4 regions of the Peribacillus sp. S4 genome follow, and region 2 is predicted to be linked to each of the others. Evidence: riboswitches for the same ligand, from Rfam matches in the RefSeq annotation. Region 2 holds a riboswitch; each other region holds the start of a gene.

Region 1 (4,429 bases), 1.8 Mb from region 2:
TCAATAAGTTTTAACTATTTAAAGGTGAACCTTATTGCATTAAAATAAGTTTAATGTCCGTATTCGTTCCACAGCCTCTTGCAGCCGTTCTTCCGAAGTCAGTAGCCCTACCCTGACATAACCTTCGCCAAATTCACCGAACCCATTCCCTGCGGCAACAGCTACATGGGCATGCGTTAATAAATAGTCCGCAAAACTCTCGGACGTAAAACCTCCAGGTACCTTGAGCCAGGCAAAAAACGATGCCGCTGGAGCTTTGACTTCCCATCCGATGGACCTCAATCCCTCAATGAAAACATTCCTTCGCCCCTCGTACATTTGCACTAACTGCTCTACACAGGTCTGTGAGTCAAGCAAAGCGCTTGCCGCAGCTTCTTGTATCGCCGGGAAAAGACTCACATAAAGATGGTCTTGTAATAGTTCAAGAGCTTCTATTACACTCTTATTGCCCACTGCGAAGCCGACTCTCCACCCTGCCATATTGTATGTTTTCGATAGAGTGTATATTTCAACTCCTACATCCTTCGCTCCCTCCGCCTGGAGAAAGCTTATCGGTTTTTTTCCGTCGAATCCGATCGCCCCATAGGCGAAATCATGGACCACACAAATTGAATGTTCTTTTGCAAAGGAGACGGTTTCATCAAAGAAACTTTCAGTTGCAGAAGCGCCTGTGGGATTATTCGGATAATTCAAGAACATCATTTTGGCTTTATCAAGAACTTCTTTATGTATGTCATCGTATTTCGGAAGAAAATCATTTTCTTCTGTCAAGGGCATCAGTTCGGTCTTTGCCTGGGCTAAAACAACACCGGATAGATAATCCGGATAGCCGGGATCTGGAACAAGGATTGTATCACCTGGATTCAATAAACACTGCGGAAGTTCGACAAGACCTGCCTTTCCCCCGAAGAGAATCGCCACTTCACTATTCGGATCCAGCTTGACACCGTATTCCCGTTCATAAAAGACGGCAGCAGCATCTTTTAAATATTGATGTCCCCGGAATGGCGAATATTTATGATTAATCGTTTTTTCAGCGGCAGTTTGCAAACTTTTGATGATATGTTCCGGCGTCGGCTGATCAGGGTTTCCCTGGCCTAAATTAATGACATCATGTCCTTGCTCCGTGATTGCATTGACTTTTGCGACCAGTGAAGCAAAAAACTGCTTGGGCAGGTCCTGAAGCAGTCCGGATTTTTCGAATTGCACCATTTATACACCTTCTCTGAAATTTCTTGAAATTCTAGTCACAAATGATATATGTTTATCGTAGTCTTGTAAAGCATTTTTTACATGTAGGGGGTTTAAACGATGAAGTGGAAAATAGCTTGTATTCAAATGGATATAGCTTTCGGGCAACCAGATATCAATTTTCAGGTTGCAGAACAATGGATGGAAAAAGCAGCTCGGTCCGAACCCGATATCGTCATATTACCAGAGCTTTGGACAACCGGATACGACTTGACCAGGCTGAATGATATTGCTGATCAAGAGGCAGAAAAAACGATTGAATTTCTTAACACACAGGCACAGAAACACCAGTTTCACATCATCGGCGGTTCCATTGCGAAAAAAACAAGCAAGGGAATCTATAACACCATGATCATCATCGATAAACACGGAAAGCTCATTAAAGAATATGATAAGCTTCACTTATTTCAATTAATGGATGAACATCATTTCCTGCAGCCAGGTGAAAAAGATGGTTTATTTACCCTTGATGAAAAAATATGTGCCGGGTTCGTTTGTTATGACATTCGTTTCCCTGAATGGCAGCGAGCCCATACCGTTCAAGGCGCGGAAGTTCTATTCGTTACGGCTGAATGGCCAAAGCCGAGACTCGATCACTGGAGAGCCTTATTGATAAGCCGTGCCATCGAGAACCAAGCCTATGTTGTAGCCGTTAATCGTACAGGTTCGGATGTCAATAATATATTTGCGGGCCATTCCTTGATTATTGATCCATGGGGGAATATCATAAGTGAAGCCGGAGAAGGAAACGAACTATTGACAGGCACTTTGGACTTCAACAAAGTTACGGAAGCACGTAACAAAATACCTGTATTCGAGGATCGCCGTCCTGACTTTTATTAATTTACCCATTGACAAACTATTTAAAAAGTTGATATTATTTTCCCGAAGATTAAAATTTCAGAAAACATTTACTCTTATCAAGAGCAGGCTGAGGGATAAAGGCCCTATGAAGCCCAGCAACCGACTGTAATACCATTGTGAAATGGGGCGGATCTTCCGCCGGATTATTAAATCCACAGAGCACGGTGCTAATTCCACCAGAATTCATTTTCTGGAAGATAAGAGGTCCGAAGTCAAAACTTCTGCCTCTTTCTATATGAAAGAGGCTTTTTTATTCTTATTTTGAATCTGGAGGGGAAAAGAATGACTCAAAACCATTCAAATTTTAAGAGATTGACAAACGAAACAGCTATAACCCTTGCAAAAAAACTTGGGTTGGTCAATGCGGATGCAAGTTTGAAATGTAATGAAATCGGCGATGGAAACTTAAATTATGTTTTTCATATTACAGACACGGTCACAAACAAAGGTCTAATAATCAAACAAGCGGTCCCTTATGCCAAGGTACTTGGTGAAAGCTGGCCGCTGACATTGAAAAGGGCAGCCATTGAAGCGAATGCGCTGATTCATTTCAGAAGTTATTGCCCCGAATTCGTACCGCAAGTCTACTATTCGGATGAACAGCTTGCCATCACAGTCATGGAGGATTTATCGCACTTGAAAATCGTTAGAAAAGGATTGATCGATGGCGATTCATATCCATTGCTTTCACAGCATATTGGTGAGTATGTTGCGAAGACGGCATTTTATACATCCGATTATCATTTAGAACCCTCTTCGAAAAAGGAGGTGGCCCGACACTTCACGAATCCCGAACTCTGCAAAATCACTGAGGTCTTTATTTTCACGGATCCATTTTTTGAGGAACTCCCTGGAGATTTCGAGGTGGAATTGAAAGATGCCGCCAAAAAAATATGGAATGATCAAGAAGTGATACTTGAGGTCGCCAAGCTGAAGCAAAGCTTTGAAACCGAGCAGGAAGCCTTGCTTCATGGAGATTTACATACTGGAAGTATATTTGCAAGTGTAACTGAAACAAAGGTTATTGACCCGGAATTCGCTTTTTATGGGCCAGTTGGTTTTGATCTTGGTCAATACACCGCCAATCTTCTCTTTCAGGCAGTCACACGCAATGGCGCTGGAAAGGAAGAGATTTTCACGCTCCTTCATGAATTTTGGAATGCCTTTGAAGAAACTTACACCAAATTATGGGAGGTCCAAAATAAAAGTCCATTCCGCCATGTGAAGGGTTATCTGCCTTATTTACTGACAAAATTCAAAAAAGATGCATTCGGCTTTGCCGGCTGCGAACTGATTCGGCGAACCATTGGCCTTTCCCATGTAGCCGATTTAAACGTCATTGAAGATAAAGAAACAAGGATCGCAGCCAAAACGGCAACATTGGAAATCGGTACTTTTTTAATTAAAAAACGGGGAGAATTGGATGTTCCAGCCGTCATTGAAGCGTTGAAGCAACGGACACTGCCATCTTACTCAACCATTTAAAAGGAGACCTGCACATGACTACACTAGCACCCTTACCATATTCGGTACATTGGGATGATACCCATATTACATTATTAAATCAACAAGCCCTTCCTTCCATAACTGAATTTATTGAACTTCATTCTGTTGATGATGTATATGACAGCATTTTGTCATTAAAAGTTCGCGGTGCCCCAGCAATTGGGCTGACGGCAGCATTTGGTGTTGCACTTGGCGCCAAGAAGGAAACAACCGCTGAATTAGGGGAATTCAAGAAAAATGTAACGAGGCATATTGAAAAACTCGCCTCTTCACGGCCTACTGCAGTCAACCTTTTTTGGGCGTTAAGGAGGATGGAGAACACCTTGCAGGCTGCTCAAAGCATTTCAACTGCCAAGGAAGCACTTGTATCGGAGGCTAAAGCCATCTTTGCTGAAGATGAAGAAATGTGCAGGAAAATCGGGGAACATGGTTTATCCCTATTCAATAGAGGAGATTCCATTCTTACTCATTGCAACGCTGGCGGAATCGCCACGGCTCGGTATGGCACAGCCTTGGCTCCCTTCCACCTGGCTAAAGAAAGGGACTTTCCGCTAAAAGTGTACGCATGTGAAACAAGGCCTGTCCTGCAAGGGGCGCGTTTGACGGCTTGGGAATTGATGCAAGCGGGAGTTGACGTCACTTTAATTTCTGATAATATGGCTGCCCATACGATTCACCAGAAAGGAATAAAGGGAATTATCGTCGGGGCCGACAGGATTGCGGCAAATGGAGATACTGCCAATAAAATCGGGACGTTGGGATTGGCCATATTAGCCAAGCACTTTGGTATCCCCTTTTATGTGGCCGC
Region 2 (4,429 bases):
TTTGTGTTACCCACTTATAACGCCCGTGATGTTCCATTGCCCCATGAATGATGACAATGACGCCCTTTGCGTCTCCTTCTGTCTCCCATTTCCACATTCGAAATCCCCCTTTCACTTTTCACTTGTTGTGTACGATCCATGATAGTTGAAATAATATATATAAATTATAACCATATTCGTGATTTTCGACAAAAAAGAAATCTAACAAGTTGTACATTGCTATTATAAATAGCCAAGTGTATTTGCATACGGTATATTAAAATAATACATAAAAACATTCACTTCGGAAAGGAAATGATTGAAAATGATTATTTATCCGTATAAAGGCAAAGAACCTGAAATTGCTGAAAGCGCTTATATTGCTGAAAATGCTGTCGTCACAGGTGATGTCAAAATTGGCGACGAAACATCAATCTGGTTCAATTCCGTCATTCGCGGTGATGTATCCCCAACCATCATCGGAAAAAAAGTCAGTATACAGGATAACAGCGTCCTGCACCAAAGCCCAAATAATCCATTGATCATCGAGGATGAAGTAACCATTGGCCATCAGGTCATATTACATAGCTGTAAAATCCGCAAAGGAGCTTTAATCGGCATGGGATCGATCGTACTTGATGAAGCCGAAATCGGCGAAGGGGCTTTCATAGGTGCCGGCAGTCTCGTTCCCCAAGGCAAATTCATTCCACCGAACATGTTGGCATTCGGACGTCCAGCTAAAGTCATCCGTGAAATCAACGAAGAAGATCGTCAGGATATGGAACGCATCGTACGCGAATACGCCGAAAAAGGCCAATACTATAAAACGGCGGAACGAATAAAGTAATGCACGATCACTTGACTGAAAATTACGAATACGTGAACGCAACTCACGAGTAAATCGCTTTAATTCACGAGTATTGCTCCAAATTCACGAGTAAATTGCTGAAATTCACGAGTATTTGCTCCAAATTCACGAGTAAATCGCTCTAATTCACGAGTATTGCTCCAAACTTACGAATAAATCGCTCTAGCTCACGAGTTTGGCCCTTAAAGTTTAATTTCTTTGGGATTTCTTGAATTATTCCCGCAGACGGCTAAGTTAATCCATAAAAAAGGTGCCCCGTAATAACGGGACACCTTTTTTTATATGAATTACGCTTGTGCTTTTAATGTTTCTGCTTTGTCCGTGCGTTCCCATGGAAGATCGACATCTGTACGGCCGAAGTGTCCGTATGCAGCTGTTTGTTTGTAGATTGGGCGACGAAGGTCAAGCATTTTGATGATACCAGCTGGACGAAGGTCGAAGTTTGCGCGAACTAGGTCAACAAGGACTTCTTCGCTAACTGTACCAGTTCCGAACGTATCAATGGAGATCGATACAGGCTCTGCCACACCAATTGCGTATGCCAATTGAACTTCCGCTTTATCGGCAAGGCCGGCTGCCACGATGTTTTTCGCAACGTAACGTGCAGCGTATGCAGCAGAACGGTCAACTTTAGTAGCATCCTTACCAGAGAATGCACCGCCGCCGTGACGAGCGTATCCGCCGTAAGTATCAACGATGATTTTACGTCCAGTAAGACCAGCATCCCCTTGAGGTCCGCCGATTACGAAACGGCCAGTCGGGTTGATGAAGTACTTAGTATCTGCATCGATCAACTCGGCTGGAACGACAGCTTTGATCACATGTTCTTTTAGATCGGCTTGAATTTGTTCAAGCGTAACTTCTGCATCATGCTGTGTAGAGATGACGATTGTATCTACACGTACAGGACGGTTATTCTCATCATATTCCACGGTTACCTGTGTTTTACCATCAGGGCGTAGGTAAGCAAGAGTTTCATCTTTACGAACTTGGGTCAAGCGGAATGAAAGTTTATGCGCCAATGAAATCGGAAGCGGCATAAGCTCTTCTGTTTCATTACAAGCGAATCCGAACATAAGACCTTGGTCCCCTGCACCGATTGCATCAATTTCTTCATCTGACATGTTTCCTTCACGAGCTTCCAATGCTTTATCGACACCAGCTGCGATATCGGCAGACTGCTCATCAATGGAACTCAAAACGGCACAAGTTTCAGCATCGAAACCGTATTTCGCACGTGTGTAGCCAATTCCTTTAACCGTATCACGAACGATACGCGGGATATCCACGTAAGCGGACGTTGTAATTTCACCAGCAACAAGTACAAGACCTGTAGTTACACTAGTTTCACACGCAACACGTGCATTTGCATCCTTAGCTAGGATAGCATCTAAAATGGAATCTGAAATCTGATCACAAATTTTGTCCGGATGGCCCTCTGTAACAGATTCAGAAGTAAATAGACGTTTCTTTGACATCATATTTCCTCCTTGGAAGTTAGTATGTTGTAGGCATAAGCCTGATTTTTACGGAACTCGTTTCCCTCATTAGTTTCAACTATAGACACAGAATTACTTATAAAAAACACAAAAACCTTCCCTGGCAAATGAGGAAAGGTTTAAAATTCTGTCTTCTATCCTTTCACTCTTATCGTTCAAGGGTTTTTTACCTTGCTCAGGTTAGCACCATCACCACTATTCCTTGAAGACCTTCGCTTTATTTTCGGCGATCGATCTTGGAGTCAAGTTCAATATGGCAGGTTGCTGGGTTTCAAAGGGCCTGTCCCTCCACCAACTCGGGATAAGAGAATCCGTACAATTTAAGATATTATCGTATCTGGCTGGAATTTGTCAATGCTTTTCTAAAAAGAACATTTCCACCCAGAACGGCGTTCATTTGAAAAAACATGTTGATACAACGTCCTAGAGGGGTTTACAACGCAATATACGAATAGAAATGTTGTAAATTGCCATTAATAATAAAGTATTGAATATCGAAAAGGAACGACATCCTGACTTTCCCTTTAGACATATATTGTTTACTTACTTCCTATTTAAATAAATTTTTCCTCATGAAAGTATATGCGATCATCCTGACTCGGTTCCTGCCGGATTAAAATGATTAATGCGGCCAGCTGAAAATAATCACAAATTAAAAGAAATAGTATAGACTAATTAAATGAATGTGTTATACTAATTATAATCTAAAAACTCAAACAAAGGAAGGTACCTCATATATGAATTCTGTAGATGTTTCTAATGAGTTACACCAATTATTAACAGGAAACAATGTGCAAACTCAACTATCAGTTCCTCAATTGGTCGAAAAAGTACTAAGCAGAAATGAAGGCGTTTTAACATCAACCGGCGCGGTAAAAGCTGAAACTGGCAAATATACCGGTCGTTCACCTAAAGATAAATATATCGTGGAAGAAGCATCAGTTAAAGATAAAATCGATTGGGGCCCAGTGAACCGGCCGATTTCCGAAGATGTGTTCAATAAACTATATAATAAAGTAGTTGACTACCTAAAAGCAAAAGAAGAGATTTTTGTTTTTAAAGGTTTCGCTGGTGCAGACGAATCATCACGTCTTCCCATCCGTGTTGTTAATGAATATGCTTGGCATAACCTTTTCGCCCATACTTTGTTCATCCGTCCAAACGAAGAGGAACTGAGAGGTCACGAAGCTGAATTCACGATCGTTTCTGCACCTAACTTCAAAGCGGACCCAGAAGTGGACGGAACTACATCCGAAACGTTCATCATCATTTCTTTTGAACGCCGTACGATCCTGATCGGCGGAACGGAATATGCAGGAGAAATGAAAAAATCGATCTTCTCGATCATGAACTACTTACTTCCAGAGGCTGGAATCCTTCCAATGCATTGCTCTGCCAACGTAGGACGTGAAGGGGACGTCGCTTTATTCTTCGGACTGTCCGGTACGGGCAAAACAACTTTATCAGCAGACACTAGCCGTAAATTGATTGGCGATGACGAGCACGGCTGGTCTTCTAACGGCGTATTCAACATCGAAGGCGGCTGCTATGCAAAAACGATCAACCTTTCACGTGAAAAAGAACCGCAAATTTTCGATGCAATCCGTTTTGGTGCTGTATTGGAAAATGTTGTTGTTGATCCGGATACGCGTGAAGCGAACTATGATGACAGTTCATTGACTGAAAACACTCGTGCTGCTTACCAAATGCAAGCAATCGATAACATCGTGAACCCAAGTATTGCAGGACATCCAAATACAATCATTTTCTTAACGGCTGATGCTTCAGGAGTTCTGCCTCCAATCAGCAAGCTTTCCAAAGAACAGGCAATGTTCCACTTCCTAAGCGGATACACTAGTAAATTGGCTGGTACTGAAAGAGGCGTAACTTCACCGGAAGCTACATTCTCCACTTGCTTCGGTTCACCATTCTTACCGCTTCCAGCTACACGCTATGCTGAGATGCTTGGTGATAAAATTGACGAGCACAATGCAAAGGTATACCTTGTCAACACAGGATGGACTGGCGGTGCATACGGAACTGGAAGCCGTATGAAACTTGCTTACACCCGTGCAATGGTACA
Region 3 (4,429 bases), 1.8 Mb from region 2:
CATAATGGTTGATAATAGTAATCATTACGTTTAAGATATACCTATACTGACGATGAGGTGATAATAGTGAAACAAGAAATTCATCCCGATTATCAACAAGTGGTATTCATGGATACCAACAGTGGGTATAAATTTTTGACAGGCTCCACTAAGACGTCCAATGAAACAATCGTTTGGGAAGACGGCCAAACATATCCTTTATTAAAAGTGGAAATCAGCTCGGATACGCACCCTTATTATACAGGAAAGCAGAAGTTTGCTGAAAAAGGCGGACGGGTCGATCGCTTCCTGGATAAATATAATATGAAGAAATGAGAGTTAGGCCATCGGGAAATCGATGGTCTTCTTTTATTGATGGAATAAAAAAGGTGCCCATAAAATATGAGGCACCCACTACTTTAATCATTTTGCAGCAATTGCTTCCCCTTTGGCAATATTGACGAGGGCAGCTTCGAAGTCCTTGATTAAATCGTCCGGATTTTCCAGTCCGACAGAGAGGCGGAGCAAGCTATTCGTAATGCCTCGCTTTTCCCTTTCATCAGCAGGCATGGCCGCATGGGACATTTTGGCCGGGTAGGATAATATGGATTCTACCGCTCCTAGGCTTACGGCAAAAACAGGGAGCTCGACAGTGTTCACGAAGGAACGGAAGATTTCCTCACTTTCCAATTCAAATGAAAGGACCGCCCCTGCTCCGAGTGACTGGCCTTTCTGGATGGCGTGCTGTGGATGATCGGCTAGGCCGGGATAATATACTTTTTTCACCAAGGGCTGCTCCTTTAAGTAGGCTGCAATCTTTTCGGCCCCTTTTTGTGAATGTTCCATTCTAACTGACAAGGTTTTCAAGCCTCTCATTACGAGCCAGGCATCCTGAACACCAAGGACCGCTCCAAAGGAGTTTTGAAGCGAACCGAGTCTTGCCGCCAAATCCGGATCTTTCACGACCGCAAGCCCAGCTACCACATCACTATGTCCGGATAAAAACTTCGTCGCGCTATGAAGGACAACATCAGCGCCCAAATTCAGCGGTTTTTGCAATGCGGGCGTCAAGAATGTATTATCAACAAAACTTAAGGCACCGGCTTTTTTTGCGATATCACATATAGCTTGAATATCGGTCACTTTAAGTAAAGGATTTGAAGGCGTTTCAATGTATATGGCCCTGGTATTTGGCTGAACCGCCGCTTTGACACTTTCAAGGTCCGTCATGTCAACGAAGGTGTGCTCAATATTGAAACGGTTTAAAACGCTTGTGACCATCCTGAACGTTCCGCCATACACATCTTCGGAAATGACGATATGATCCCCGGCAGACAATAGCAGGAAGGCTGTTGAAATGGCAGCCATACCTGATGAAAAGGCAAAGCCGTGAGTGCCTTCCTCAAGTTCGGCAATGATGTCTTCAAGTGCCTCGCGGGTTGGGTTCCCGCTTCTGCTGTAGTCATATTTGCCGAATTGATCGATATTGGATTGATGGAAAGTCGATGCATGCTGGATGGGGACGCTCACACCGCCCGTTGCCGGATCGAATTTATGTTGATTATGAAGTAATTTTGTTTCAAAGCTAAAATCATGATCTGTCATCGTAGTGCCTCCCTTTTTACATGTGCGAATGCTTGCTGCAAGTCACCAATCAAATCGTCGCTATCCTCGATGCCAACGGAGAAGCGGAGCAGTCGATTACAAACACCGTTTGCCGTTCTGACCTCAAGCGGTATATCGGCATGTGTTTGTGTGGCAGGATAGGTGATGAAGCTTTCAACCCCTCCCAGGCTTTCTGCAAAGGAAATTAATGAGAGCGATTGTAAAAATGGGTTGACCGCCGCTTCATCAATGATGCGGAAAGAAATCATGCCGCCTCGGCCCGGATACAATACGTCCGTAACACAATCATGCTCCGATAAGTAATCTACAAGTATCTTGGCATTCTTTTCATGACGCTCCATCCGCAATGCCAGGGTTTTCATTCCGCGCATCAACAGCCATGAATCAAATGGGCTCAAGACAGCTCCAGTGCCATTATGATGGAAGGCAAGTGCATCACATAATTCAGCGCCGCTAGCAACGATCAGTCCGGCGAGCACATCATTATGACCACCGAGATACTTGGTTGCACTGTGGATCACAATATCAGCTCCAAGCAAGATTGGTTGTTGAATAAGAGGCGTGTAAAAAGTGTTATCAACGATTAGCAATAAATTATATCGTTTAGCCAATGCGGCAACGGCGCTAATATCCGTTTGCTGCATAAGAGGGTTAGTGGGAGTTTCGATGAAGATGGCTTTCGTGTGAGGAGTGATGGCTTTTTCGATATCCTCCAAACAACAAGTGTTTACATAGTCACACTGCAATCCCCATTTTTTAAAACCTTGTTCTAACAGCCGATATGTACCGCCATAAAGATCTTCACTGACAATCCACGCATCCCCGGATTTAAAAAGGGCGAGTATAGTGGAGATGGCGGCCATTCCTGAACTGCAGGCATAGCCTTGGTCTCCTTTTTCCAGATCGGCGATGGATCGCTCCAATAGCTGGCGGGTAGGGTTACCTGTCCTTGTGTAGTCGAATCCCGTCGATTGACCGATTCCTTCGTGGCGAAAAGCTGTTGAAAAGTATACCGGCGGATTGACTGTTCCTGTCGCCGTTTCACTGCGATTTCCTAATTGAGCAAGATATGTTTCAGGTTTATACATGGTTTTCACTGCTCCTTTGAGTTAAATAAAATAAAAAAAAGTCTTCTTTAAGAAGAAGACTTTGATTAAGTAGGGACGAGTCATTCTTCTTATCTTCCAAGTTCATAAACTTGTGGAATTAGCACCTTTTCATTGGTTTGAAACAAATGAAGGTTGCTGAGGTGTCATCGGGCCATTCCCTCTACCTCTCTCGATAAGAGTTTAGATTATTCAATTTCTTTTGAATTTACTATATATACAAAACACTGTCAAGGACATTTTGGGGATGATGATGTGTTGGTGTTCATGGCCAGGTCAATTGAAGCCTAGCGGTGCCTACACTTTATGTGTCAAAAAAGAATATCCAAATTTTCATCTAAATATGAATGGCCTAGGATTTTTCAGAAATATGGAAAGGGTCAGCGGGATATTTTTGCTTTAAAATAATAAAGTTTGTACAATGTATGGAGAGAAAGAATAATCCGACATTATTCATTTCATATGCAAAAATTCTTCAATGAATAGTGCAAACTTAGGAGGAGAACACATGGAATACAGAATCGAACGTGATACGATGGGTGAAGTGAAAGTTCCTGCTGATAAATATTGGGGAGCACAAACTGAGAGAAGCCGTAACAATTTCAAAATCGGTAACGAAAAAATGCCGATAGAATTGGTTCGTGCATTTGCATACGTTAAACAAGCTGCTGCAAAGGTGAACTATGATCTTGGCGATCTTTCCGAAGTTAAAAAGAACGCCATCGTCAAGATTTGCGGCGAAATCCTTGAAGGTACGCTTGATGAACATTTCCCGCTTGTAGTTTGGCAAACGGGAAGCGGTACGCAAAGTAATATGAATGTGAATGAAGTGGTCGCTAACAAAGGGAATGAATGGTTAAAAGAAAATGGTGAATCGGAAATCCTTCACCCGAATGATGATGTTAACAAGGCACAAAGCTCAAATGATACTTTCCCGACTGCCATGCATATTGCAGCCTTTATGGAAGTCGCTGAAAAATTGGTTCCTGCCATCAAAGCACTTCGTGATACATTCAATACAAAAGAAAAAGAATTTTGGGATGTCGTGAAAATCGGCCGGACACATCTTCAAGATGCTACACCCTTAACATTAGGACAAGAAATTTCCGGTTGGAAAGCGATGCTCGATAAAGATTTGGCGATGATTGAGGAAAGCAGCCAAAAACTATTGAACCTTGCTCTAGGCGGAACGGCTGTAGGAACCGGAATCAATACAAAGAAAGAATTCCCGGGACTTTCTGCCAAACAAATTGCAGCGGATACAGGATATCCTTTTGTCACATCTGATAATAAGTTCCATGCATTGACTAGCCATAACGAAATCGTCTACGCACACGGTGCTTTGAAAGCATTGGCGGCAGATTTAATGAAAATTGCGAACGATGTCAGATGGCTTGCAAGTGGACCGAGAAGCGGAATCGGAGAAATTGCCATTCCGGAAAACGAGCCGGGCAGCTCCATCATGCCAGGTAAAGTCAATCCGACCCAAAGTGAAGCGCTTACCATGATTGCGACACAAATCGTGGGTAACGATGCTACAATTGGCTTTGCAGCAAGCCAAGGTAACTTTGAATTGAATGTATTCAAACCAGTCATCATCTATAACTTCCTGCAAACGGTCAAATTATTGACGGAAGGCATTCATTCCTTCAACGATAATTGTGCGGTTGGCATCACTGCAAATGAAGATAAGATCAAAGAAAATGTAGAGCGTTCCC
Region 4 (4,429 bases), 2.0 Mb from region 2:
AGATTCCTGTTCTTTTTGTTTATAGGTTTCCCGACTACTTACATATTTAATAACAATATTTTTGATAACAAAAAATGCTAGGAGAACGTTACCACGGAAGGTCGCCACTTTCTTGAAATGCCCGCAATATGATGAGGAGCGGTTCTGCAACATCCTCCAATTATATTTGCCCCCGCATGGTGCCAATCTTCAGATTTCACATCGAGCCTATTACATGATTCTGGACCATGCCATGTTTTAGTTTCTGGATTATATGATTCACCGGAATTCGGATAAACGATAATTGGTTTATGCGTGTTTGCACGCAACACCTGTATGGCTTCCGTGATAACTGATACAGGCGCACAGTTGATGCCAATTGCGGCAATTTGCTCACTGTCCCCAAACAATCTGGCACACTCCTCCAGCAATGTGCCGTCACTTATCGCTTTTTCATTTTTCAAAGAAAAGGACAGCCAAGCATAAACTTCTGGATAATCTTTCAATAATGAATGTAATACTTTTGCTTCTTGCAGGGAAGGAATCGTTTCAAATGCTAAAATGTCAGCTCCTGCTTCAATCAAAGCTGATATTCGTGAGCGATGAAATGCCGCCAAAGTTTCATCTGAAACACCATAATTCCCAACATACTCTGAACCATCTGCAAGATAAGCCCCATAAGGTCCAACTGATGCAGCAACCAATGGCTTAGGTCTAATCGTTTGATATTCTTCCTTCCAAAAGTCATCTCTTGCTTTTCTTGCTAGTAAAACCGTTTTCCTGATTAGATCCAATGCCTCTTTTTCTTGTATTCCGCGGAGGGCGAAACCTTCAACTGTTGCTTGATAGCTTGCCGTTATCGCACAGTCAGCACCAGCTCGAAAGTAGTCAGAGTGCACCTGGTAAATCACTTCTGGATTTTCAAGTAATACACGTGCAGACCACAGGGGATCGTCCAAATCACACCCATGACTTTCAAGCTCTGTAGCTAAAGCTCCGTCCAAAATCATAACTGAATGACCTTGTAAAATTGCTTCAATTGGGTTAATTTTATTTTTCATGGTCTACTCCTCTTTTCTTTATGGTTTGTGTCAGATAATAACTTCCATAGCAAAACAAAATAAACGGAATGCCACAATATAGTGCTATTCTTTGTGTAGGATCAAATGCAATTCCTATGCAAGAAGCAAGACATAGCATAAATGAAACGATTGGTACGAATGGATATAATGGTGTATGATAAGCCAAATCATTAACTGAGTTTCCTTCGTTTATATATCGTCTGCGAAATAGAAACTGTGACGCGCTAATACTCATCCAAACTATAACCACGGCTAGTCCAGAAATGGATACAAGCACTATATATACAGTATCCGGCGCAATAATACTCGAGAAAAGTGCTAAAACACCGCCCAGCATACTGAAAAGGACTGCATTCAAGGGAACACCCCGTTTTGTCAATTTTGCAAATATTGGTGAAATAGTTTTCTTATCTGCAAGTGACCAAAGCATCCTAGATGAGGCATATAGTCCTGAGTTCGCAGCGGACAAAATGGCAGTTAATATAACAAAGTTCATAATATCCGCTGCATATGGCACTCCAATTCGTTCTAGAACGGCAACAAAGGGGCTCTCTAATACGCTTGCATCCGAAACAGGCAATAATGCGGATAAAACAACGATGGTACCTACAAAAAAGATAATCAATCTCCATAATGTCATACGGATTGCCTTTGGAATCGTTTTTTCCGGATTCACAGTTTCTCCAGCTGCAACTCCGATCAATTCAGTTCCAGAAAATGCAAAATTCACCGCGAGCATCGTCATTAGAATGGCAAAAGCACCATTTGGAAATAAACCTGCACTTGTAACATTGGAAAATAACGGAGCTGATTGTGCGTTAATCATTGGAATGAAACCTATCATTGCCGCAGCTCCCAGAATAATGAATATTACAATAGCAAATACCTTTATAGACGCAAACCAGAATTCGGATTCAGCAAAAAACTTAACGGTCCACGCATTTAATGCCAAAACCAAAATGGCAAATAGAGCACTCCATATCCAGACACTGATTGATGGAAACCATCGCTGCATCAACAATCCTGCAGCCGTGAATTCCGAACCTAGTGCAACAGTCCAGGTTAGCCAATACAACCAGGCTACTGTATACCCTGTCCCTGGTCCGATGTATTTGGCTGCGTAACTATGAAACGCACCTGTCTCGGGCATATGCACTGATAGTTCACCTAGACATAGCATGACAAGATAAACCACCAATGCACCAATCAGATACGAAAGGATGGTTCCGAACGGACCAGCCTGTTGAATCGTATAACCCGAACTTAAGAATAAACCAGTTCCAATCACCCCGCCAAGCGATAGCATTATTATATGCCGTGCTTGCATTTGCCTTTGAAAATCATGCTTCCTTTTGTTATCCATTCTTACTCTCCTTAATCTTGCATCCAGAAAAAACGAAAACGCACTCTAAAAAAGAGTGCGTTACTGACAAATAAACACGTACGGTCTTATCTATCAAGGTTTCACCCCCTGGAATTAGCACAGTGTCTTTGTAGACCTGTTGCTGAGGTTTCATAGGGCCAGTCCCTCCACCTCTCTGGATAAGAAATTATTTTTTTATAACTGTATCAATCTATGAAAAATTTGTCAAGTTTTGTTTCGGAATGTAAAGACTTCCTTTTAAATGCTAACGATCATGGCGTCTGCGGCATTAATATTAAAAGGTTGCTTATTTTTGGAACAGGCGCTAAGCGTATTATAATGGCAAATAAAACTAACCGGGGTCATTTTGGTCTTAAAAATGGCAACATCTTAAAAGATGTCGCCATTTTTTTCTTTTTCCTTAAGGACGTTCTATTTCAAATAATTCCCCTAGTTTTGTATAAGTATGACCTGCTAATCTTGCTACAGGTTTTAGCCCATTCGGGTCAATACGGCCATTATGGTAAATATCTTGCTCTATATGATAGCAGACTATTTTCCCTATCAGTAAATCACAACCAGGTTCATTCTTGGAACCTGCCAATGGAATCGATTGCTCTAATGTACATTCAAAACGCACCTTCGCTTCTTCCAATCCTGGTACGGATACCCTATCACTAACAGCCAGCGTGAAATTAGTAAGACCCAATTCACTTTCTTCAGATGGGAGTTCCTTGGCCGTTCGATTTGCATCAGCAACATTATTTTCGTCAGTGATATGAACAACGAACTCACCTGTTTGAATTGCATTTCGGGCTGTATCCTTTGAAACTCCTTCTTTCCGTTGAACAGAAATGGAAATCATCGGAGGATTTGAACTGACTATGTTAAAAAAGCTGAACGGCGCTATATTGATTGTACCGGTTTCGGATTGTGTCGTAACCAGCGCTATAGGTCTCGGTATAATACTTCCAGTCAAAAACTTATAATTATCCCGTTCAGTCAGACTTTCAGGGTTAACAGAAATCATCTTCATTCCCCCTCATTCTTATAAAAAGTTCTTTTGAAACCATGAACCTGCTGCATCAACCTCTGAACGTGTCAACTGATGACCATAATTTTCCCATTGAACTTCAACTGTAGCGCCAGCTTGCTGTAAAAGTTGATTAAGCTCTTCAGTTTCTTCTGCCGGGCAAATCGGATCGTTTTTACCTGCAGCAATAAATACAGGTATATCTGAAAGGGGCGGCAAAGCAATCCCTCGTCTTGGAACCATTGGATGATGAAGAATTGCTCCTTGTAAGGCCCCCTCGTAATGGAACAGCAAACTTGCCGCTATATTTGCACCATTGGAATAACCTAATGCCACCACTCTGTCACGGTCGAAGTCATATTTTCCGGACGCTGATTCCAAGAAGTCATAAAGCTCCTTCGTTCGGAAAATCAAATCCTCTTCATCAAAAACCCCTTCAGCTAACCGTCGGAAAAAACGGGGCATTCCATTTTCAAGTACATTTCCCCGTACGCTCAGTACGGACGAACCGGGTGAAACCATTTCGGATAATGGCAAGAGATCTGTTTCCGTTCCTCCAGTGCCATGTAACAGCAGTAGTAACGGAGCTTCTGGATTACTTCCTTTTTGAAAAATATGTTTCATCATTTATCCTCCTCTAGTACTCTCGGCACTGCCGGCAGTAACGTTTTTTCCATAACTTCCCGCTTTTCTTCCAACCATGGCGGCAGCATTAATTTACTGCCCATCGTTTCCTTCGTTTCATCATGAGCAAAGCCAGGTGGATCTGTGGCAACTTCAAAGAGTATGCCTCCATCTTCCCTGAAATAAATCGCATCGAAGTATTGTCGGTCTGTAAAGGGGGTCACACCATAGCCATGGTTACCGATATGGTCCCTCCATTCTTTATGATCTTCCTTATCGCTCGCACGCCATGCAATGTGATGGACAGTTCCCACTCCGATTTTACCGTTTGGTAAAACCGTTTTTTTA

The links. Region 2 has a riboswitch for S-adenosylmethionine ahead of metK (methionine adenosyltransferase). Riboswitches for the same ligand answer to the same signal wherever they lie in the genome.
Region 1: another riboswitch for S-adenosylmethionine. It lies ahead of mtnK (S-methyl-5-thioribose kinase); the one in region 2 lies ahead of metK (methionine adenosyltransferase).
Region 3: another riboswitch for S-adenosylmethionine. It lies ahead of ACJ9PY_RS05610 (methionine biosynthesis PLP-dependent protein); the one in region 2 lies ahead of metK (methionine adenosyltransferase).
Region 4: another riboswitch for S-adenosylmethionine. It lies ahead of mmuP (S-methylmethionine permease); the one in region 2 lies ahead of metK (methionine adenosyltransferase).

The regions. Positions count from the first base shown of each region.
Region 1 covers NZ_CP175708.1:3,184,311-3,188,739, forward strand. The annotation lists gene ACJ9PY_RS14990 (pyridoxal phosphate-dependent aminotransferase) at 40-1,212, opposite strand; gene ACJ9PY_RS14995 (carbon-nitrogen family hydrolase) at 1,312-2,094, shown strand; SAM riboswitch class I at 2,166-2,319, shown strand; gene mtnK (S-methyl-5-thioribose kinase) at 2,398-3,600, shown strand; gene mtnA (S-methyl-5-thioribose-1-phosphate isomerase) at 3,615-4,429, shown strand, end outside.
Region 2 covers NZ_CP175708.1:4,968,663-4,973,091, forward strand. The annotation lists gene ACJ9PY_RS23730 (alpha/beta hydrolase) at 1-97, opposite strand, end outside; gene ACJ9PY_RS23735 (gamma carbonic anhydrase family protein) at 308-826, shown strand; gene metK (methionine adenosyltransferase) at 1,135-2,328, opposite strand; SAM riboswitch class I at 2,492-2,654, opposite strand; gene pckA (phosphoenolpyruvate carboxykinase (ATP)) at 3,084-4,429, shown strand, end outside.
Region 3 covers NZ_CP175708.1:1,174,751-1,179,179, forward strand. The annotation lists gene ACJ9PY_RS05600 (type B 50S ribosomal protein L31) at 67-315, shown strand; gene metC (cystathionine beta-lyase) at 403-1,584, opposite strand; gene ACJ9PY_RS05610 (methionine biosynthesis PLP-dependent protein) at 1,581-2,693, opposite strand; SAM riboswitch class I at 2,780-2,893, opposite strand; gene fumC (class II fumarate hydratase) at 3,220-4,429, shown strand, end outside.
Region 4 covers NZ_CP175708.1:2,974,853-2,979,281, forward strand. The annotation lists gene mmuM (homocysteine S-methyltransferase) at 78-1,040, opposite strand; gene mmuP (S-methylmethionine permease) at 1,030-2,424, opposite strand; SAM riboswitch class I at 2,508-2,610, opposite strand; gene ACJ9PY_RS14065 (flavin reductase family protein) at 2,846-3,454, opposite strand; gene ACJ9PY_RS14070 (alpha/beta hydrolase) at 3,473-4,081, opposite strand; gene ACJ9PY_RS14075 (ring-cleaving dioxygenase) at 4,081-4,429, opposite strand, start outside.